DNA from 3 places in the Rhizobium sp. ERR 942 genome. Region 3 is predicted to be linked to each of the others. Evidence: predicted binding sites of a transcription regulator. Region 3 holds the regulator's gene; each other region holds the start of a gene.
The links. Region 3 encodes HrcA, which represses chaperone genes, less so after heat shock. Its sites were predicted from a motif close to GTTAGCACTCNCNNNNNGNGAGTGCTAAC; they were not measured.
Positions count from the first base shown of each region.

Region 1 (7,713 bases), 360 kb from region 3:
AGGGGCTTTTTCGAAAACAGCAATGGGCAAGTTGCAAAATTTGCAACACGATAGAATCTTGCAGGGATTGCAGTTGTACAGTTTCGGCACAATTAAAAAGGGCGACCCGAGGGCCGCCCTTCATCAATTCTGGATGTCGGATTGAACAATCGCAACAGGCCGTTGGCCCATCACATCATATCCATGCCGCCACTTCAGGCCGCTTGGCGGCCTGAAGCACTGAAGTGCATGGGCGAAGCTTTATGGACATTCCTGCGATTAGGCCTGTTGGCCTATCACATCATGTCCATGCCGCCCATGCCACCCATGCCGCCCGGCATGCCAGCAGGGGCATCCTTCTTCGGCAGTTCGGCGATCATGGCTTCGGTGGTGATCAGCAGCGAAGCAACCGAAGCTGCATCCTGCAGAGCCGTGCGAACGACCTTGACCGGGTCGACGATGCCCATGGCGATCATGTCGCCGTAAACACCCGTCTGAGCGTTGTAGCCCCAGTTGTCTTCGTTCTTGTCGAGGATCTTGCCGACAACGATCGAAGCTTCGTCACCAGCGTTTTCAGCGATCTGGCGAGCCGGGGACTGCAGAGCACGGCGAACGATGTTGATGCCGGCTTCCTGGTCTTCGTTTTCGCCCTTGACCGAGATCTTGACTGAAGAACGCAGCAGAGCGGTACCGCCGCCCGGTACGATGCCTTCCTGAACGGCAGCGCGCGTCGCGTTCAGAGCGTCGTCGATGCGGTCCTTCTTTTCCTTGACTTCGATTTCCGTCGAGCCGCCAACGCGGATAACGGCAACGCCGCCAGCGAGCTTTGCAAGGCGTTCCTGCAGCTTTTCGCGGTCGTAGTCAGAGGTGGTTTCTTCGATCTGGGCCTTGATCTGGGCAACACGGCCTTCGATGTCGGACTTGGCGCCAGCGCCGTCGACGATCGTGGTGTTTTCCTTGGAGATCGAAACCTTCTTGGCGCGGCCGAGCATGTCGAGGGTGACAGACTCGAGCTTGATGCCGAGGTCTTCGGAGATGACAGTGCCGCCTGTCAGGATGGCGATGTCTTCCAGCATGGCCTTGCGGCGATCGCCGAAGCCCGGAGCCTTGACAGCAGCGATCTTCAGGCCGCCACGCAGCTTGTTGACGACGAGGGTCGCAAGCGCTTCGCCTTCGACGTCCTCAGCGATGATGAGGAGCGGCTTGCCGGTCTGAACGACGGCTTCGAGAACCGGGAGCATGGCCTGCAGGTTCGAGAGCTTCTTCTCGTGCAGGAGGATGAAGGCGTCTTCGAGGTCGGCCACCATCTTTTCCGGGTTGGTTACGAAGTAGGGGCTGAGGTAGCCGCGGTCGAACTGCATGCCTTCAACGACTTCGAGTTCGGTTTCGGCGGTCTTGGCTTCTTCAACCGTGATGACGCCTTCGTTGCCGACCTTCTGCATGGCTTCGGCAATATCGAGACCGATCTGCTTTTCGCCGTTTGCGGAGATCGTGCCGACCTGGGCAACTTCTTCCGAAGTGTTGATCTTCTTGGCCTTGGCGAGCAGGTCCTTGACGACTTCTGCAACAGCGAGGTCGATGCCGCGCTTCAGATCCATCGGGTTCATGCCGGCTGCAACAGCCTTGGCGCCTTCGCGAACGATTGCCTGGGCAAGAACGGTTGCGGTGGTGGTGCCGTCACCAGCGACATCGTTGGTCTTCGAAGCGACTTCGCGGACCATCTGGGCGCCCATGTTCTCGAACTTGTCTTCGAGTTCGATTTCCTTGGCGACGGAAACGCCGTCCTTGGTGATGCGCGGAGCGCCGAAGGATTTGTCGATAACGACGTTACGACCCTTCGGGCCGAGCGTGACCTTCACTGCGTCAGCGAGGATGTCGACGCCACGAAGCATCTTTTCGCGGGCGCTGCGGCCGAATTTTACTTCTTTAGCTGCCATGTTTGAAACTCCTGAATTCGCGTTTTCCGGGCTTTAAGGCCCGTCAGCTGTATCGGAAAAGGGAACCGGCCGGATTAGCCGATGATGCCCATGATGTCGGCTTCCTTCATGATCAGAAGGTCTTCGCCGTTGAGCTTGACTTCGGTGCCGGACCACTTGCCGAACAGAACGCGATCGCCAACCTTGACGTCGAGTGCTACGACCTTGCCGGATTCATCGCGAGCGCCGGAGCCGACGGCGACGATTTCGCCTTCCTGCGGCTTTTCCTTGGCGGTATCGGGAATGATGATGCCACCCTTGGTCTTTTCTTCCGACTCGACGCGGCGAACGACGACGCGGTCATGAAGGGGGCGGAAATTGGTGCTTGCCATTGTCTAATCCCTCGATCAAATGACATTCACGGATCAGCGGAGATCCGTATGGATTTTGTTAGCACTCATCCTTGGAGAGTGCTAGCGACGGTGATTTAGGGGTGGCTTCCGGACGAGTCAAGGACAGCACTGTGAATTTTTTGCGGCGCGTAACGGCTTGTTTTGAGGATGATTAACGCCCATGGCAGTGGCGTGTAGCACGTCGTTGCGAAGTTCCTCTCATTTTCCCCTCTTCAGAAAGGGTCAGGTCGCACCTTTTCGAGAGCGTCATGCTGTTGCTTCCGCTGCGCAATCTTGCCGCTCGCCGAGCTTGCACATGTCTGCTTCTCAGGCCTTGTGCGACGCAAAAACCTTGCATGCCGCTCTTGTAATTTGCCGGCCGGTTTGCGATGTCAGCCCGTGATTTATTTGATGCGAGGATGGCATGGGCAAACGGATCGAGAGCTTTCGCGACATCGGCGGACTTTATGATGTTGCGCTCTGCGATGTCTGGGGCGTGCTCCATAACGGCGTCATGGCCTACAAGGAGGCCTCCATCGCGCTCGAAGCGGCCCGCGGCGAAGGCCTTGCTGTCGTCCTCATCACCAACTCTCCACGCGTCGCTCCGAAGGTCGTCGAGCAGCTGCGTGCGATCGGGGTTCCCGACAGCGTTTACGATCGCATCATCACCTCGGGCGATGTCACCCGCAGGCTGATTGCCGAGGGACCGAAAAAGGTGTTTCTGCTCGGCCCCGAGCGTGACATCGGCATCCTGGAAGGCCTTGACGTTCAGCGCGTCGACGCTGGCGAGGCCGAAAGCATCGTCTGCACCGGTTTCTTTGACGACGAGACCGAAACACCTGACGATTATACCGACATGCTGACGGCCTGGTCGGCTCGCAAGGTGCCGCTGATCTGCGCCAATCCGGATCTTGTGGTCGAGCGCGGCCACCGCATGATCCCCTGCGCCGGCGCTATGGCCGCCTATTATGAGCGGCTTGGTGGCCAGACGCGCATCGCCGGCAAGCCGCACCAGCCGATCTACGATGCCGCGATCGCGGCGGCCCGCGAGGTGAAAAGCGAGTTTCCGCTGTCGCGTGTCGTGGCGATCGGCGACGGCATGCCGACCGACGTGCGCGGCGCACTCGATTACGGCCTCGATCTTCTTTATATCAGCCATGGCATCCACGCCCGCGAATATGTCGTCGAGGGGCATACGGATGAGGCCGCGCTCGGCGCCTTCCTGGCGCGCGAGCAGGCCTCGCCGAAGTGGTGGATGCCGCGCCTTGTCTGAGGAGAGTGGCAGTCGATGACCGTTTTCCATCGCAACGAAACCCGCGAGCCGCTTCCCGATGCCCTGAAGGGCGGGGTGGTCGCCATCGGCAATTTCGACGGTGTGCACCGCGGCCATCAGTCTGTGCTGACACGTGCGCTGGAGATCGCCAGGGAGCGCGGCGTGCCGGCGCTGGTGCTCACCTTCGAGCCGCATCCGCGCACCGTCTTCAAGCCCGATCAGCCTGTTTTCCGTCTGACGCCTGCGCCGCTCCGAGCACGTCTCCTCGAAGCGCTCGGCTTCAACGCCGTCATCGAATATCCCTTCGATCGCACCTTCTCGCAGCGTTCGGCGGACGAGTTCGTCCACTCGATCCTGATCGACTGGCTGCACGCGTCGGAAGTCGTCACTGGCTTCGATTTCCATTTCGGCCATGATCGCCAGGGAGGCCCCGCCTTCCTCATGAATGCTGGCAGTCACAATGGTTTCGGCGTGACGCTGATCGATGCCTTCCGCGACGAAAACACGGAGGTCATCTCGTCGAGCCGCATTCGTGCGCTGCTCGCGGAAGGCGATGTCGCCCAAGCCGCCGGTCTGCTTGGCTATCGCTATACCGTTCAGGCGCCCGTTATCGGCGGCGAGAAGCTCGGCCGCACGCTCGGCTTCCCGACGGCAAATATGCAGCTGCCGCCGGAGTCATCGCTGAGGGCAGGCATCTATGCGGTTCGCTTCCGAACGGCCGATGGTGTCGTCCGCGATGGCGTCGCCAGCTACGGCCGGCGCCCGACGGTGACGGATAACGGCGCGCCGCTGCTGGAGACCTTTGTCTTCGATTTCAGCGGCGATCTCTACGGACAGGTCTGTTCGGTTTCCTTCTTTGGCTATCTCCGCCCCGAACTGAAGTTCGAAGGTCTCGACCCGCTGGTCGCGCAGATCCGCAAGGATGAGGACGAAGCACGCGCGCTGCTTGCCGGCGTCCAGCCGCTCAGCGAGCTTGATCGCGCCATCGCCTTCGACTGATATTCGCGAAGTGATGGGGTGGAAAAGGTTTTCCGCCTCGTATCATCGCTCCGATTTCGGGCTGACATCAACGCCGCCAAGAGACTGTTGAATTCATGCCCGACAAGGATCATTGTTCCGCGCCGGTTTTTGGGAGGAGCAATCGTTGACACTACGCAACCAGATTATTGCGCTCGCGCTCGCGCCTCTCGTCATCTCGATCCTGGCAATCACTGCCTTCATTACCTGGCAGTCGACCAATCTTACCAAGAGCAATATCGAGACCTTCGAACAGAACATGCTGAGGGCGAAGGAAACGGAGATCGTCAACCTTACAAATCTTGCCGTGTCGGCCATTCAGGCGATCTATCGGGACGCAGCCCCGGACGATCAAGCCGCTAAGGACAAGGTAGCCGCGATCCTGACGTCGCTTGATTATGGCCCGGACGGATACTTCTTCGTCTACGACTATGATGGCAACAACATCGTTCATCCGCGCGAGAGATTTCGTAACGGGCGCAATTGGATCGATTTGACCGATCCGGACGGCGACAAGGTCATCGCGGAGCTCATCAAGACCGCAAAAGCCGGCGGGGGCCTGCACCAGTACAAATGGGAGAAGCCTTCCACCGGCCGTGTCGCCGATAAGCTCTCATTCGCTGTCGGCCTTGATAAATGGCACTGGGTTGTCGGAACCGGCGTCTATCTGGATGATATTTTTACCCAGACTGCTGCGGCCAATGCCGCCATGCGGGCAAACATAAAAGGAACCTTTGTCGTCGTCACACTCATTGCCGTCCCTGCTGTTCTGGTCGTCTTCACGACTTGCATGCTCTTGACCTTCCGTGAGCGACGCATGGCCGATGGTCGGCTGAAGGAGCTGACGCAAAGAGTGATTGATACGCAGGAGGAGGAACGCGCCCGCCTTGCGCGTGAACTGCACGATGGCGTGTCGCAGAATCTCCTCGGCGTGCGCTATGTCATGGACCTTGCCAACCGCAAGGTACGAAACCAGGTCGATGATGCCGCCACGACGATCGAGAAGGGTATCGATACCCTGAACAGCGCAATCAAGGACATCAGGCGGCTCTCGCATGATCTGCGTCCCCGCGTGCTCGATGATCTTGGCTTGACGGCGGCGCTGACCGCGCTCGCGAACAATTTCGCCGAGCGGACCGGGATCGCAACCGAGATCGAGGCTTCCGGCTTCACCAGCATGCTGAAGCCGGAAGCCAATACCGCGCTCTACCGTGTCACGCAGGAGGCCTTGAACAATGTGGAGCGCCATTCCGGGGCGACGGTTCTTGCGATCAAACTTTGGAGTGATCGCGGGCGTGCACGCTTGAGAATTTCGGACAACGGCATTGGTTTTGACGGCACTGGCGACGGCAAAGGCGGACTTGGGCTGAGGAACATGCAGGAGCGTATGGCACATTTCCGCGGCCTGCTTCTCGTCCAGAGCAAGGCCGATGGTACGACACTGATTGCGATGCTGCCGAAATCGGCCAATGCCTCGCCAAGAGCAAAGGTGGATGCGGCATGAAAAGCGACAGGATCAGTGTTCTGTTGATCGACAATCATCCCGTGGTGTTGGACGGATTGAAAGCCGTGCTGGAGACGTTTGACCACATAGAGGTGGTCGGGACGGCAAACCTTGCGCAGATCGGCCTGGAGGTCGGACGACGGACGCTCCCGCAGGTTACCTTGATGGATATCAATATGCCGAAGCTGAGCGGTATCGAGGCGATCGAGCTCTTTCGCCGGGAGCTTCCGGAGACGCGGATCGTGATGCTATCCATGCATGACAGCCGAGAATACATCTCCTCGTCGATCATGCGCGGTGCGGTCGGATATATCCTCAAGGATGTTTCGACGGATGAAGTCGTCTGCGCCATCGAGACGGTAGCAGCCGGCGGGACTTATTTCTCGTCCGGCGTTCGCGACATACTGGTGGCAGACAGGGCGCAAAATGAGGCTGATCCGCTGACCCCGCGCGAGCGGCGCATTCTGGGCTTGATCGTTACAGGCAGGAGTAATCGCGAGATTGCCGAAGAACTTCAGATCACGCCCGCGACGGCGGAAACGCATCGCAAGAACTTGAAGAAGAAGCTTGGCATCGCAACGACCGCCGGTCTGATCCGCTACGCGCTTGACCACGGCATCGCAACCGCGGCGGGCTGACGTCCGCCTACCCACTTCTGGGTAGGTTCGGCGATTTCGTATCAGCTAATATCTTGTTCGGACGGTAGACTCGCCGTAGGACTTTATCAGCGGCTGCCCGCAGGCGGGCCGTTGGGAGGAATTCACATCCGTTGGTCTGGCTCTGCATAGCCAAAGCTCCTCGGCTCCGGTCCTAGGGCCTACATTGCAATCGCAGACTGATGCACCCCTTCCACTCTGACAACTGCAACAAGGTGGCGCGCAGACACCGCGTGAGAGGTATCGGACATGGACAAACGTTTCGGGACGGCGGCCTGCTGGCTGCTCGTCATTCCCTACATAGGCTTGCTTTGGGTCCCCTTCTACAACAGCCACGATCCGGTGCTGTTGGGTTTCCCCTTCTTCTACTGGTATCAGCTGGCCTGGGTGCCGATCACCGCCTTCCTGACCTGGATCGCCTATCGGAGCATGCGCCATGATGACTGATATCGATCCGACAGCTCTTGCCGTCTTCATCTTCTTCCTGGCCCTCGTGACCGTCATGGGCTTTGTCGCTGCCCGCTGGCGCCGACCGAAGACTCTTGCCCATATTGATGAATGGGGTCTTGGCGGCCGCACCTTCGGCACCTGGATCACCTGGTTCCTCGTCGGCGGCGACTTTTACACCGCCTATACGGTCATCGCAGTTCCAGCCCTGGTCTACACTGTCGGTGCCTATGGCTTCTTCGCGCTGCCCTATACGATCGTCGTCTACCCGTTCGTCTTCATGGTCATGCCGCTTCTCTGGAGGCGGGCGAAGGACTACGGCTATGTCACGGCAGGCGATGTCGTCCACGGGCAATATGGCTCGCGGGCGCTGGAACTGGCGGTCGCTCTGACGGGCGTCATCGCCACCATGCCCTACATTGCCCTGCAGCTCGTCGGCATGACGGCGGTGTTCAAGGCGCTCGGACTTCATGGCGAATTGCCGCTTGCCGTCGCCTTCATCATCCTGGCGCTCTATACCTATTCGGCT
Region 1 covers NZ_VIUA01000006.1:456,657-464,369, forward strand. Annotated here, with positions in the region: gene groL (chaperonin GroEL) at 276-1,916, opposite strand; gene groES (co-chaperone GroES) at 1,991-2,287, opposite strand; gene FBZ97_RS25535 (TIGR01459 family HAD-type hydrolase) at 2,712-3,560, shown strand; gene FBZ97_RS25540 (bifunctional riboflavin kinase/FAD synthetase) at 3,576-4,559, shown strand; gene FBZ97_RS25545 (cache domain-containing protein) at 4,705-6,081, shown strand; gene FBZ97_RS25550 (response regulator transcription factor) at 6,078-6,719, shown strand; gene FBZ97_RS25555 (DUF3311 domain-containing protein) at 6,987-7,184, shown strand; gene FBZ97_RS25560 (sodium:solute symporter family protein) at 7,174-7,713, shown strand, end outside.
Region 1: the regulator HrcA is predicted to act here: its motif matches at 2,345-2,373, upstream of groES (co-chaperone GroES).

Region 2 (7,713 bases), on a different contig from region 3:
ACACCGCTGTGATGATGCCGCGAGAGCTCAAGGCGCCGCTATACGATCTCTTGACGGATAAGCCTTCGTCAGCTGGCGATCTTCTGGCAGCACAGCTGTTTACCGATCATTCCCTATCCTTTCTCGTGGGGAACCGGTGACGATCCTGGCGCCGATGCATGCGTAGTCCGACCTCAAGGCCGGAACAAAGCGCTTCACAGGGTGTTTCTGCTGCGCAGCAACGATCACGAGGATTTCATGACGGAAGGCGGCAAGAGGTATGCGATCGAGCCTGGAGATTACACGCGCCTGGGAGCGAATTATGACGGAGAGGGTGTCAATTTCGCACTTTTCAGCGCCTATGCGGAAAAGGTGGAACTCTGCCTTTTCGACGAAAGCGGAAAGGAGGTCGAGCGGATCGCTCTGCCGGAATATACCCATGAAATCTGGCATGGCTATGTGCCTGGACTGAAGCCAGGTGCCTTGTATGGCTACCGCGTGCACGGCCCGTTCGATCCCGAGAAAGGGCATCGTTTCAATGCGCACAAATTGCTCGTCGACCCCTATGCCCGCGAGCTTGTGGGCAACATCGAATGGTCGCAAGCCCAGTTCGCCTATCGTCTGGACGACGAGCAAAAGGATCTTTCCTTCGACGAGACCGATAGCGCCGGACAGGTGCCCAAATGCCGTGTGGTCGACCTCAAGAATGAAACATCGGATAAGAAGCCGTCGGTCGCGTGGCCTGAGACCATTTTCTATGAGGCGCACGTCAAGGGAATGACGATGCTGAATCCGGCAATTCCGGAGCCGTTGCGTGGCACCTTTGACGGTCTGGGGCACGGGGCGGTCGTCGATTACATCAAGAGCCTCGGCGTCACCTCCATCGAACTCCTTCCCATCCATTTCTTTCCCGATGACAGTCACTTGCTCGACAAGGGCTTGCACAACTATTGGGGCTACAACAGCCTTGCCTTCTTCGCGCCGGCAACTCGTTATTACGGGCCTAAGGGCCTTTCAGGCTTTCGCGACATGGTGCGTGCCTTCCACGATGCCGGTATCGAGGTCATCCTCGATGTCGTCTATAATCATACCGCGGAGGGCAATGAACTCGGTCCGACCCTTTCCTTCAAGGGTATCGACAATTTCTCCTATTACCGCACCCTGCCGGACCAGCCCCGCTACTACATCAACGACACCGGCACCGGCAACACGATCAACACGTCGCATCCGCGCGTGCTGCAAATGGTGACGGACTCGCTGCGCTATTGGGTCGAAGAAATGCACGTCGATGGCTTTCGTTTCGATCTCGGCACCATTCTTGGTCGCGAACCCCAGGGTTTCGATCAGCGCAGCGGCTTCTTCGACGCGGTCGGCCAGGATCCGGTGCTTGCCAAAGTCAAACTTGTCGGCGAGCCGTGGGACATTGGCCCCGGCGGTTATCAGGTGGGGGGATTTCCGCCGGGTTGGGCGGAGTGGAATGACAAATATCGCGATACGGTCCGGGATTACTGGAAGGGCACACCTGGCATGACAAGGGATTTTGCCGCCCGCATCTTAGGGTCGGGCGACGTTTATGATCTTCGTGGCCGCCGCCCGTGGGCCACTGTCAATTTCATCGCCGCCCACGATGGCTTCACGCTTAATGATCTCGTCTCCTATAACGAGAAGCATAATGAGGCCAATGGCGAAGACAACAATGACGGCCACAACGACAACCGCAGCTACAATTACGGCGCTGAAGGTCCGACGGATGATGAAGCCATCAATACCGTTCGAGAGCGCCAGAAACGCAATTTTCTCGCGACCCTCTTTCTGTCGCATGGTACGCCGATGCTGCTGGCGGGTGATGAGGCCGGCCGCAGCCAGATGGGCAACAACAATGGCTACTGTCAGGACAACGAACTCAGCTGGCTGCATTGGGACGATCGATATGGCAGCGCCGAGGCGCTTTATACCTTCGTCAAACGGCTGATCGCCTTGCGTCAGGCACATTCCATCCTCAGACGAGAAAATTGGCGCGATGGTCTGATTGTCACCTGGCTCAATCCGACCGGCGGAGAGCAGACGGACGAGCAATGGGACGATGAAGCAAACACGGCGATCGGCCTGCGCCTGTCGCGTGAGCAACCCTTCGAAGAGGGCTGGGATGATATTCTAGTCCTTTTCAACCCTCGTGATGGAGATGTCGACTTTACCTTGCCGGATGACAAACGCTGGGCGCTGGAACTATCGACATCCGATCCTGATGGGCAGGATCGGGGCGGGGTCGACAAGAAATTCTTGAAACTTGAAGCCCGCAGTCTCTCGCTTTTGAGGCCCGCCTGAAACAAGCGTGAGTGAAATGAAAATGCACGTCGTGGGTCTTTAAGAGCGTGGAAGCTCGGACAAGCGACGGAAATCTCGAACCCGTCCAGTCGAAGGTACCGTCGATATTAGGTTATTCCGGCGGTATGCGGCTTTAGTTATCTCACTGCCCCGGCCGCCGATGAAACGAATATTGGCATTTGGTTGTCGTTTTGTAGCTCATATGATTTCTTGTGCTATGCCGCGAACAATACGGGTTGCCCATCCCATTAGCTCTCGCGGTATGTAAAACTGCCATTCACCGGAATTTTGGTCTGGAATCCAGGCCGGTCGGCTCCGTTTTGTTTCTTGCAAACCTAAATATCTGTTGCTGTTTGGAAACTTTTCCTGGTCTCCGAACTTTGATGGGAGGCCGTGAGATAATGCATGAGTGTATGCATGGGTGTTCCTCCTGTAAGGGATCGACCCTTGTCGCACCGTTTCCAAATTCCACGAGTGCTCGGCCGAGCCGGAGGAACTAATGCCGTTAACATATCACGTTGGTATCCATGACGAGGGTTTTGCCTATCGCGTCGGTGATGTTTGGTCGGAGACGTTTCCCGATCACGGGAGTGCGCTTGCCGCCGCCAAATCTGCGGCGGCCCGCCAACAGCAGGGCGGCGAAGATACCGAAATCAGCTACCAGCTGTCCGATGGACGCTGGCGGACCGAACAGGTCAGTCGCGGGGAAGGCCCAATCACGAATGTAAGCGATGACGCGGACAATCCCATGAAGGAATTAACCGGATCATGCCGTTGCGGGCAAGTGCGTCTAACGGTGCGCGGAAAACCGCTACGTATCGGCATTTGTCATTGCACGGATTGCCGGCAGGAAAGCGGATCCGCCTTCACTTATTTCGGCCTATGGCCCGCAAGTGAATTTCACTATGAAGGCGCGACGAGCGAGTTTGCTGGACGCGAGTTTTGCCCGCGTTGCGGTTCGCGCGTGTTTGCCGTTGGCGATAGCGAGGTCGAGATCAAGCTTGGAGTCCTGAGCGCGGCACCCACGCGTCTCAGACCCAGCTATGAGGTTTGGACCAAACGGCGGGAACCCTGGCTTTCATCGATCGAAGGCGCGGAGCAGCACGAGGAGGATAGACGATGAGGCGCGCATGATGGCGGGCTAGCCGCCGTCAAAAACAGGAAAAGCGGACCAAATGGTACGCGTGACTGGAATGCTTCTCCGCTTACTCGGCCTTCCCACGCAATGAAGGTCTGATCGACAAAGTTATTGGCGAAAGCCGTGAGCAGGACTGATGGAGATATCGGCCCGTCGATGCTGACATTCTTCGCATGCAATAAATAATCACGAGGGCGTTACGAGGATGACGCGCCCCCGTTCCTGATGAACCTAAAAGACCAGCAAGGATTCAAATCCTTCCAGCCGATAATCTTCTCCGCCCGGCAGGAGCTGAGCCTTAGCCTCCCCGGCCTGTCGAGGGTTGGCAAGGGAGAACGACCGAGCTCATCAAGCCTTGATTATCGAAGACTGGGGAAGGAAAGTTTCGGTTCGGGTCCTAATGGAGCTTGAACTCGCCTTCGACACGACGCCATTCGTTTGGACCGATCAGGCGCCGATGGCTGTAGCGGACGGAATGCAGCGGCCCGTCGAGATTGGTTTGCCAGAAATCGAGGAACCTATGCATTTCGGGAAAATCGGGCGCCAGGTCGTAATCCTGCCAGACGTAGGTCTGCAGGACGGATTCGAAATCGGGAATGTGATAGAGGATATGCGCGGTGGTCAGCCCATAGCCGTTTAGTTGACCTTCCAGTTCCGACGAAAATCGCATGCTTCATCTCCGTTTCGTGACAGTCGGATGGTGGCGCAAATTTTTGCGGCCATCAATGGGTTTTCAACGCAAAGTGCCATTTTCTTGTTCCATTCCAGCATGTTAGCAGCCGCCTGAGGCGAGTGCTAATTTTTTTGTCCATCCCTCTTGAAATCGAAAAATCCCAAAACCAGATCATTTCGCGCAAAAGGCTCGAACGAGGTTTTGCACCCGCCCGGACTGGTCATCCGGTCCGGTGAGGGGATCAACGTCATCTTTTTTGCTCAACGGAGGAAAACATGTCGTTCCGACCGCTTCATGATCGCATTCTTGTCCGCCGCGTCGATTCCGAGGAAAAGACCAAGGGCGGCATCATCATTCCCGACACCGCCAAGGAAAAGCCGCAGGAAGGCGAGGTTATCGCCGTGGGGCCGGGCGCGCGCAACGACGCCGGCCAGATCCAGGCCCTCGACGTCAAGGCTGGCGATCGCATCTTGTTCGGAAAATGGTCCGGCACTGAGATCAAGATCAATGGCGAAGACCTGCTCATCATGAAGGAAAGCGATGTCATGGGCATTATTGAAGCCCAGGCCGAGCGGAAACAGGCTGCCTGAGCCTCCACGCCACGAACCATCAGTCTGATAGCTGCCTATTGAGGAGTTAAAGAAATGGCTGCGAAAGAAGTCAAGTTTCACACCGATGCCCGTGAACGCATGCTGCGAGGGGTCGATGTGCTCGCCAATGCGGTGAAGGTCACGCTCGGCCCGAAGGGTCGTAACGTCGTCATCGACAAGTCCTTCGGCGCTCCGCGCATCACCAAGGACGGTGTTACCGTCGCCAAGGAAATCGAACTGGAAGACAAGTTCGAGAACATGGGCGCCCAAATGCTGCGCGAAGTCGCCTCCAAGACCAACGACCTTGCCGGCGATGGCACCACGACAGCGACGGTTCTCGCTCAAGCGATTGTCAAGGAAGGCGCCAAGGCGGTCGCGTCCGGCATGAACCCGATGGATCTGAAGCGCGGCATAGACCTCGGCGTCGACGCGGTCGTGGCGGAACTGAAGACCAACGCCCGCAAGATCTCCAATAATGCGGAGATCGCCCAGGTCGGCACCATTTCGGCTAACGGCGATGCCGAGATCGGCCGTTATCTCGCCGAAGCCATGCAGAAGGTCGGCAACGAAGGCGTCATCACGGTTGAAGAAGCCAAGACCGCCGAAACCGAACTCGAAGTCGTTGAAGGCATGCAGTTCGACCGCGGCTATCTCAGCCCCTATTTCGTCACCAATGCCGACAAGATGCGGGTGGAGTTCGAGGATCCCTATATCCTCATCCATGAAAAGAAGCTCTCGAACCTGCAATCGCTACTTCCAATCCTGGAGGCCGTCGTTCAGACCGGCAAGCCGCTCCTCATCATCGCTGAGGACGTCGAAGGCGAAGCGCTTGCGACCCTCGTCGTCAACAAACTGCGTGGCGGCCTGAAGATCGCTGCCGTCAAGGCTCCGGGCTTCGGCGATCGCCGCAAGGCCATGCTGGAAGACATCGCCATCCTGACGGGCGGCACTGTCATCTCCGAAGACCTCGGCATCAAGCTCGAGAACGTTACCCTCGACATGCTCGGCCGGGCGAAGAAGGTGGCGATCGAGAAGGAGAATACGACCATTATCGATGGCGTCGGCTCGAAATCGGACATCGAAGGCCGTGTTGCCCAGATCAAGGCCCAGATCGAAGAAACCACCTCTGACTACGACCGCGAAAAGCTGCAGGAACGCCTTGCCAAGCTCGCTGGCGGCGTTGCCGTTATCCGCGTTGGCGGTTCGACCGAAGTCGAAGTGAAGGAAAAGAAGGACCGTGTCGATGACGCGCTGCATGCGACCCGAGCCGCGGTCGAGGAAGGCATCCTGCCGGGCGGCGGCGTTGCTCTGCTGAGAGCCGTCAAGGCGCTTGACAGTCTCAAGACGGAAAACGACGACCAGCGCGTCGGCGTCGATATTGTTCGCCGGGCAATCGAGGCGCCGGTTCGCCAAATAGCAGAGAATGCCGGCGCGGAAGGTTCGATCATCGTCGGCAAGCTGCGCGAGAAGACCGACTTCTCCTATGGCTGGAATGCCCAGACGAATGAATATGGCGATCTCTATGCTCAAGGCGTCATCGATCCGGCCAAGGTCGTGCGCACCGCACTTCAGGATGCAGCTTCGGTCGCGGGCTTGCTGGTGACGACGGAAGCCATGATTGCCGAAAAGCCGAAGAAGGAGGCACCTCCCGCATTGCCTGCTGGAGCTGGAATGGACTTCTAACGGTCAAGCCCGCTCCACCTTCTGGTGGAGCGGGCTCCGCAATGGAGATCACGAATGGTTCAGACGATCATCAAGAGATCAGATGCGCCGCTCGATTCGCGCGACCTGGACCTTTGTCAGCGCGTTTTTGATGAGATCCGGGCAGCGGCGGATATTCCGCGCAAATCGGAAGAGGGCGAGCGGATCGCTGCTATAGTAATAGAACTATACCGCCAGGGAGTACGAAATCCGCGGCAGCTGAAAATACTGGTGCAGGGTGCGCGCGGCACCTTTCCGGAGGTGGCGGAAGGATGAACAGCCATCTTTCTCTTTCGCGGGAAGATCTGCGGATCTGCATGGACGTCGTCAAATCGATAGCGCGTGGAAAAGGGGTCTCACGTGATCCTACTGCCGTTGCGCAGATCATGACGACGGTCGCAAGATATTATAGCAGAGCCCTGCACGAACCGTCAGCCTTGCGCGCGGCGGCACTCTCCGAGCTCGAAGGCAATTCATTTGCTGAGGGGGCGCCATGGAGGGTAACGGACCAAGCTGAAGCTTCCTAACGTGGCCAGAACTCAGCGATCAGACATCGATGGAGCCAGATATGAGAAAGGAAACCGACAGTATCACAATGAGCGACCCATCCACCGCTGCGGTCACCTCGGCGCATTTGTTGTATCCTGCCCGACATTTTGCCCATCCGCGCGATGTTCTGTCGGCGGAGCATATCACGAAGGATCACAAGCGCGCCATTCTTGCATCCTGGGCCTCGGATATATTCGCAATCGAATCGATGCCCGGCTTTCGGCGCTTTCCAGGCGCGGACCATGTCGTCTCCTATGACGACATCATCGCCGCTTTAAAGTCCTTGGATGACGGCCAAGACATGATCTCGTCGCGGCCTGCGGAGGCCGATAAACTTCGTCGCCAGAGATCGCGGCTGCGCCGTTTTACCGGCCGTTTTGTTTCTAGCAGCCTTAGAAAGGGAGGTCGCCGCCGCCAGATATCAGAAGCCTAGACATCGCCTTGTAAACGCGTGCCTTTTTAGGACGCTACCCGATTTTTGCCGTCCATTCTTTGCTCTTATGAGGAGGTTTTGCCGATGAAGATCGCCCAGATTGCGCCGCTTGCCGAAAGCGTTCCGCCGAAGCTTTATGGGGGAACCGAGCGCATCGTTTCCTATCTTACCGAAGAACTTGTCGCTCAGGGTCACGACGTCACGCTGTTTGCTAGCGGTGACTCCGTTACCGATGCAACCTTGGTGGCGTGCTCGGAGGTCGCGCTCAGGCTCAATCCGGCCGTCAAGGATCATCTTCCGCATCAAGTCGTCCTGCTGGAGGAGA
Region 2 covers NZ_VIUA01000009.1:109,786-117,498, reverse strand. Annotated here, with positions in the region: gene treY (malto-oligosyltrehalose synthase) at 1-140, shown strand, start outside; gene glgX (glycogen debranching protein GlgX) at 238-2,304, shown strand; gene FBZ97_RS29500 (GFA family protein) at 3,053-3,427, shown strand; gene FBZ97_RS29495 (usg protein) at 3,840-4,112, opposite strand; gene groES (co-chaperone GroES) at 4,391-4,705, shown strand; gene groL (chaperonin GroEL) at 4,760-6,388, shown strand; gene FBZ97_RS29480 (hypothetical protein) at 6,443-6,682, shown strand; gene FBZ97_RS29470 (hypothetical protein) at 6,975-7,388, shown strand; gene FBZ97_RS29465 (glycosyltransferase family 4 protein) at 7,473-7,713, shown strand, end outside.
Region 2: the regulator HrcA is predicted to act here: its motif matches at 4,214-4,242, upstream of groES (co-chaperone GroES).

Region 3 (7,713 bases):
CCACGCCGCTCTTCGCCGTCGTCGTCGCCCATTTCCTGACGGAAGATGAGAAGATGACCGGCAATCGGCTGATCGGCGTCATCGTCGGCTTTGTCGGCGTGGCCCTGATGATCGGCACGTCGGTGCTGGCAAGCCTTGGCTCCAACGTGCTGGCGCAGCTGGCCGTACTGGGTGCCGCCTTCAGCTATTCGCTCGCCGGCATATTCGGCCGCCGCTTCCGCCGCATGGGGCTGGCACCGATCATTCCGGCCGCCGGTCAGGTTACGGGCTCGGCGATAATGCTGCTGCCAATCGCGCTCTTCGTCGATCGCCCGTGGACGCTGGCAATGCCGTCCACCGAGACTTGGGCGGCGCTGGCCGGCCTGGCCATCCTGTCGACCGCCATCGCCTATGTGTTGTTCTTCCGCATCCTGGCGACGGCCGGCGCCACCAATCTGATGCTGGTGACTTTCCTGATCCCCGTCAGCGCCATACTGCTCGGCGCGCTCATTCTCGGCGAAAGCCTGCAGCCGAAGCATTTCATCGGCATGGCCCTGATAGCGGTGGGTCTGGCGGCAATCGATGGCCGCCTCTTCACCCTTCCCTCGAGGGTAGGACCATTGCATATGAAATAGAAGGTGCCCCTCACCCCAGCCCTCTCCCCGTTTTGACGGGGAGAGGGGGCGATCTCATCAACTCCCTTCGCCCCGCGTGCGGGGAGAAGGTGGACTCGAACAGTTGAGCGAAGCGAACTGTGAGAGGACGGATGAGGGGCTAACCTGTCCATATGCGATTACCCTTCCCTTGAGGGGGAGGGTCGGCACGTAGTGCCGGGGGTGGGGCGATCTCGTCAACAGCCGAGTCATCATCTCACATGCGGGATCACCCCCATCCGCCGCTTCGTGACGCCCCTCTCGAGGGGAAAGTGGTCAGCAGGCGAGATCGGCGACGACCGAGTCGAGAACCAGCATTCCCGCCGCCGTGCAGCGCAGGCGGGAATTGCCGATCCGCTCTATGAAGCCGTGTTCCAGTAAAAACGCTTCGCGCTGCGGGTCGGGATCGCGGCCGGAAAGCTGCTGCCAGCGGGCGAGATCGACGCCCTCCCGCAGCCGCAGGCCCATCAGCAGCAATTCGTCGGCCTGTTCATCAAACCCAAGCATTTCCTGGTCGACCATGCCGTGCCCGTCCCGCTCGACCATCTCGAGCCAGCTTTCCGGCTTGCGCTCGGTCGCGGTCGCCAGCTTCTGCGGGCCTCTGGTAAGGCGGCCATGGGCGCCGGGGCCGATCCCGGCATAGTCTCCGTAGCGCCAATAGGTGAGATTGTGCCGGCTCTCGGCGCCGGGGCGCGCGTGATTGGAAACCTCATAGGCCGGCATACCCTCGCGCTCGGTGATCTCCTGCGTCGCTTCATAAAGCAGCGCCGACTGATCGCCATCGGGCACGATCAGCTTTCCGGCCTTATGAAGGCCGTAGAAGGGCGTGCCTTCCTCGATCGTCAGCTGATAGAGCGAGAGGTGATCGACCGCATAGGAGATTGCCTCCTTCAGCTCGCGCTCCCATTCCTCGACGGTCTGGTTGGGGCGGGCATAGATGAGGTCGAAGGACATGCGCGGGAAGATCTCGCGCGCCAGCCTGATCGCCTTCAGCGCATCCTCGACATTGTGCAGACGTCCGAGGAACTTCAGGTCGCGGTCGTTCAGTGCCTGCACGCCCATCGACACGCGATTGACGCCGGCGGCGCGATAGCCGCGAAAGCGCTCGGCCTCGACGCTCGAGGGATTGGCCTCCATGGTGATCTCGATACCGTCGGGCACATGCCATGTCCTAGCAATGCTATCGAGCACTGCGCCGACCGTTTCCGGCTTCATCAGCGATGGCGTGCCGCCGCCGAGGAAGACGCTTGTCACTGTCTTCGGGCCGCTGATCATGCGCATCGTCGCCATTTCCTTCAGAAAGGCGGCGGCAAAGCGCTCCTGATCGACAGGCTGATGGCGGACATGGCTGTTGAAATCGCAGTAGGGACACTTGGCCGCGCAAAAGGGCCAATGCACATAGACGCCGAAACCGGGTTCGCCGGTATCGGGCAGCAATTGCGCCCCGTGCATCAGATCTTGTGTGTCCACGATTTCCACGGGATTAGCTTACGCCTCCAGGCAGGTTTCGACAAAGATCTTGAAGGCGCGGGCGCGGTGCGACAGCGCCTGCTCGTCGCCGGGCTTCCAGCCATGCTTTTGCTCGGCGCTCATTTCGCCGAATGTGGTCTGGTATCCCTCCGGCTGGAAGACCGGGTCGTAGCCGAAGCCCTGGCTGCCGCGCGGCGGCCAGACGACCGTGCCTTCCACTTCGCCGCGGAAAAGCTCGGTATGTCCATCCGGCCAAGCAAGGCAGAGCACGCTGACGAAGCGGGCCGTGCGGCTCTCCGGCGTGGTGGCGCCGGCCTTTTCCAGGGCGGTTTCGACCTTCCGCATGGCCATGGCGAAGTCACGCGTCCCGTCAGCCGTCTCCGCCCAATTGGCCGTATAGACGCCGGGATCGCCGCCGAGTGCATCGATAACCAGACCGGAATCGTCCGAGAGTGCCGGCAGGCCGGAGGCATTGGCGGAGGCCAGCGCCTTGATCGTCGCATTTTCTTCGAAGGTCGTGCCCGTTTCGTCCGGTTCGATGAAGTTGAGATCGGCGGCGGACTTGGCGGTAAAGCCGAGCGGCCCGATCAGATCGCGTATTTCCTGGATCTTGCCGGCATTGTGGCTGGCGACGACGATAGTCTTAGTATCGAGCTTGCGCATGTGCTGTCCTGTCATAGGCCCCAGATGCGGGGTTCGGCGCATTCCAGACTGTTGCCGGCCGGATCGCGAAAATAGATCGAACGGCCGCCATTCGGCCAGTGAAAATCGGCTTCGATATCGACACCGGCAGCCTTCAGCCTCTCGGCCATGGCCTCGATATCGTTGCCATCGACACGGAAGCAAACGTGACCATGACCCTTAGTCCCATGCGGCGGCACGGGCAGGGCGCCCGGCTCGTGCGGCTTGACCGTTTCTTCACTGTTGAAGATCAGGAGCACACCCGGCCCGCAGCGATAGAAGACGTGGCGGTTGCCGCCTCGCGATATCTTCTTCAACCCGAGTACGCCGCTATAAAAGGCTTCGGCGGCATCGAGATCGTCTGCATAGAGGGCAGTTTCAAGAACGCCTGTGAGTGTCGCATTGCTCAACGGATTAGCCCCTCACCCTCTCCCCGCTCGCGGGGCGAGGGAACGACCTCATATATGGGCGCCTCCCGATTCCCGCGAAGCTGAGAGATGACGGCAGGTGCGCCTTGCCCCTTCTCCCCGTCTCGACGGGGAGAAGGTGGCCGATAGGCCGGATGAGGGGCAGGCTGCACGCTCCGCATTCGTTGATATCCTCAGGCGATGGCCTGCTTCTGCAGCTCCACCAGTTCGGCAATGCCGTTTTTGGCCAGATGCATCAGCGTGGCGAATTCTTCTTCGCTGAAGGGGCCGCCCTCAGCCGTTCCCTGGATCTCGACGATGCCGCCCTTGCCGGTCATGACGAAATTGGCGTCGGTCTCCGCCGAGGAATCCTCAAGATAGTCGAGATCGATGACGGGCTGATCGGCAAAGATACCGCAGGAGATAGCGGCGATGTGATCTTTCAGCACGCGCTCGACCTTGACCATGTTGCGGCTTTCCATCCACTTCAGGCAGTCATAGAGCGCGATCCAGCCGCCGGTGATCGAGGCCGTGCGCGTGCCGCCATCGGCCTGGATGACGTCGCAGTCGACGGTGATCTGGCGCTCGCCCAATTCCTTGAGGTCGACGACAGCGCGCAGCGAACGGCCGATGAGGCGCTGGATTTCCTGCGTGCGGCCGCCCTGCTTGCCGGCAGCTGCTTCGCGCTTCATGCGCTCGCCTGTCGCGCGCGGCAGCATGCCGTATTCCGCCGTGACCCAGCCTTTGCCGCTGTTGCGCAGCCATGGCGGCGTCTTGTCTTCCAGGCTTGCCGTGCAGAGCACATGCGTATCGCCGAATTTCACCAGGCAGGAGCCTTCCGCATGCTTGGAAAAATTGCGCTCGAACGACACCTTGCGCATCTGGTCGGTTTTTCTGCCTGAAGGCCGCATTCCACTCTCCTGAATGTTCGTTGACCGCTTCTACGACCCGCAGGCCGCTTTTGCAAAGGAAAAGCAGGCCGCAAAGACGCTCAGCGGCGACGGCGACATTTTTCCCTTTTGCCATTGCTAACTGAATGATTATATTTTGCCTAAGGCTCAACGGAATGGATCTGACAGCGAAATGGTATTCACGACATCGTCGGTCTCGGATGTCATTGCTGCACTGGACGAACGCTCCAAGGAAATCTTCCGCCGCATCGTCGAAGGCTATCTGGAAAATGGTGAGCCCCTGGGCTCGCGCAATCTTTCACGCCTGCTGCCCATGTCGCTGTCGCCGGCTTCCGTGCGCAATGTCATGAGCGATCTGGAGGAGCTGGGACTCATCTATTCGCCGCATGTGAGCGCCGGGCGCTTGCCGACTCAGGTCGGTCTGCGCTTCTTCGTCGATGCTTTCATGCAGGTCGGGGATCTCTCCGCCGAGGATCGAGCCAATATCGATCGGCAGGTGCGCGGCGGCAATCGTGACCAGCCGGTGGAATCGATGATGTCGGAAGCAAGCCGGGTGCTATCGGGCATTTCGCGCGGTGCCGGGCTCGTCATTACCTCCAAGAGCGATCCCGTTCTCAAGCATGTGGAATTTATCCGGCTGGAGCCGACCAAGGCGCTCGCCGTGCTCGTCGGCGAGCACGATCAAGTGGAAAACCGCATCATCGAGCTGCCGGCCGGCACGACCTCGTCGCAGCTGACGGAGGCCGCCAACTTCCTCAACGCCCATATGACCGGCCAGACGATGCCGGAATTGCGGCGGCAATTGCAGAGCCTCAAGGAAAGCGTGCGCCAGGAGCTGGACAGCCTGTCGCATCAGCTGGTCGAGCGCGGTATTGCCGTATGGTCCGGCGGCGATGACGACGGCAAGCCGACGCAGCTGATCGTGCGCGGCCACTCCAACCTGCTGGCCGAAATCGGCGGCGCGGAGGATCTGGATCGCCTGCGCCTCCTCTTCGATGATCTCGAAAAGAAGGACAGCCTCATCGAGATCCTCAATCTTGCCGAAAGCGGACCGGGCGTGCGCATCTTCATCGGCTCGGAAAACAAGCTCTTCTCACTGTCCGGCTCCTCGCTCATCGTCGCACCCTATCGCGACGAGGACGATCGCATCGTCGGCGCGGTCGGCGTCATCGGCCCGACGCGGCTGAATTATGCGCGCATCGTGCCCATGGTCGATTATACCGCTCAGCTGATTTCCCGGCTGTCCCGGCCTGGAATCTGAGGAGCGGATTTAGCTGCTGCGGTCAATCGGGAAGCAAAGTTCCAGATCCGCCCATCTCGGCTGGAAAGTCCTTCTGCTTTGGCAGCCCGTCTCTCAGATGCAGCACTGTCGTCTCGTAGTTGACATGCATGCCAGGCTGAAAATCGAGGTCGGGAAGGACCGCTGCATAGACGTCCGTGACGCCCCACGGCGGATGCTCGGTCAAAAGATGGCCGCCGCAGACCGTGCACCACTTGCGCACGCTCTTTTCGGTTTTCTGATAACTGCCGATTTTGTCCGCGCCCTTGGTGATGTGAACGGCTTCCGGCGGCCAGAGCGAGAAGGCATTGACCGGCCCTGCCGACCATTCCCGACAGGACTCGCAATGACAGTAACCCATCGCCATTGGCTCGCCATCGACTGCGATTTCCACCGCGCCACAGAAACACTTGCCTGAAAGGGATTTGCCGTTAGACATTGATGTCACCTCACGCTGTGCTGAGATGCAGTTCAGCATACCCCCAGGAAGGAGGGCTGAACAGTCGACGTCTTGAACAGCGTCCGGGAGCGGCGAGCCGTATTGCCGCCGCCGCAAAGCCAGGATTTGGCTGTTCTTCTCGACAAAGCCTTGATTTTTTCCGGCCAAACCTCGATATCGGGCACATCCAAAGACCAAGCAATTCGGAGACCGTCATGACCGACGAAACAACAAAAACCGGACCTGACGCCACGGCGGCTGACACGTCAGCGGATTTCGCGCAGGATGCAGCGGAAACCGTTGATGCAGCCGAGCCGTCTCAGCCAGATCCGGTTGAGCTGCTGAAGGCCGAGAACGGCGAACTGCGTGATCGCTACCTTCGCCTTGCTGCCGAGATGGACAACCTCCGTCGCCGCACCGAGCGCGACGTGAAGGATGCAAAGTCCTATTCCGTGGCAAGCTTTGCCCGCGACATGCTCTCGGTGGCCGACAACCTGCGCCGCACGCTGGATGCCATTCCGGCCGACGCCCGTGATGGCGCCGATGCCGGCCTGAAGACGCTGATCGAAGGTGTCGAGATGACCGAGCGTTCAATGCTCTCGGCCCTTGAGCGTCATGGTGTGCGTCAGCTCGAGCCGATCGGGCAGAAGTTCGATCCCAATTTCCATCAGGCCATGTTCGAAGTGCCGAACCCGGAAGTGCCGAACAACACTGTCGTCCAGGTGGTGCAGGCCGGTTTCGTCATCGGCGACCGCGTTCTGCGCCCGGCCATGGTCGGCGTCGCCAAGGGTGGCCCGAAGATCGTCGAAAATGCCGAGCAGGGCGCCAACAGCCCGCTGGACGAGAAAGACGCCTGATCTTTTTTGGCAACGCCAATAAAAGAAGAGAGCCGGACGATCTCGGATCATCCGGCTCTTATTTTTGCCTTGGTCCAGTGTAATCCAAGCGGTTAGGCGGCGTTGGATGCCTGCTCTTCGTTGAGGAAGGCGTAGATGGCGGTGGCGGAATCGGTGGCGCGGAGCTTCGCGACGAGATCCTGGTCCCGCAGAACGCGGGCGATGCGCGAGAGCGCCTTCAGGTGGTCCGCGCCGGCACCTTCAGGTGCGAGCAGCAGGAAGACGAGATCGACAGGCTGGTCGTCCAGCGCCTCGAAATCGACGGGCGCTTCAAGGCGCGCGAAAATGCCGGCGATGGACTTGATGCTGGCAAGCTTGCCGTGGGGAATGGCGATACCGTTGCCGACGCCGGTGGAGCCGAGGCGCTCGCGCTGCAGCACGACGTCGAAGATTTCGCGCTCGGGCAGTCCGGTGAGCTTGGAGGCTTTGGCGGCCAGCTCCTGAAGCAGTTGTTTTTTGGAATTTGCCTTCAAGGCGGGGATGATCGCATCTTGCTGTAGCAAATCTGCCAATGCCATTCTCTTTATCCTTCGTGTCGCCGAGAACCGATGACGGGCAAGCGGCGGCCAGCTGCGATGATGCGCAGCCGCCGCTTATCTTCTATTCTCAGCCTTTGATATTGGCTGCGTCGATCCAGCCAATGTTGCCGTCCTGACGGCGATAGACGATGTTCAAGTGTTCGTTGCCGGGGCTGCGGAAGAGCAGCAGCGGCTCGTCGGTCATGTCGAGCGCCATCACGGCGGTCGCCACCGACATGGTTTTCAGTTGTTTCGTGCTCTCTGCGACGATTGCCGGCGCGAAGTCGGCAGGGATCTCCTCGTCGTCATCGGGAACGCCGTCCATGACGGTGTAGGCGACTTCCGCCTGACCGTTCACGTGATTGCCTGCCTGATGGTCCTTGAGTTTGCGCTTGTAACGACGCAGGCGCTTTTCGATACGCTCGGAGGCAGCGTCGAAAGCAAGCTGCGGGTCCATGGCTTCGCCGGCAGCATGCAATA
Region 3 covers NZ_VIUA01000006.1:96,128-103,840, forward strand. Annotated here, with positions in the region: gene FBZ97_RS23750 (DMT family transporter) at 1-614, shown strand, start outside; gene hemW (radical SAM family heme chaperone HemW) at 909-2,084, opposite strand; gene rdgB (RdgB/HAM1 family non-canonical purine NTP pyrophosphatase) at 2,121-2,765, opposite strand; gene FBZ97_RS23765 (VOC family protein) at 2,777-3,193, opposite strand; gene rph (ribonuclease PH) at 3,385-4,101, opposite strand; gene hrcA (heat-inducible transcriptional repressor HrcA) at 4,274-5,362, shown strand; gene FBZ97_RS23780 (GFA family protein) at 5,385-5,819, opposite strand; gene grpE (nucleotide exchange factor GrpE) at 6,035-6,676, shown strand; gene ptsN (PTS IIA-like nitrogen regulatory protein PtsN) at 6,769-7,233, opposite strand; gene raiA (ribosome-associated translation inhibitor RaiA) at 7,322-7,713, opposite strand, start outside.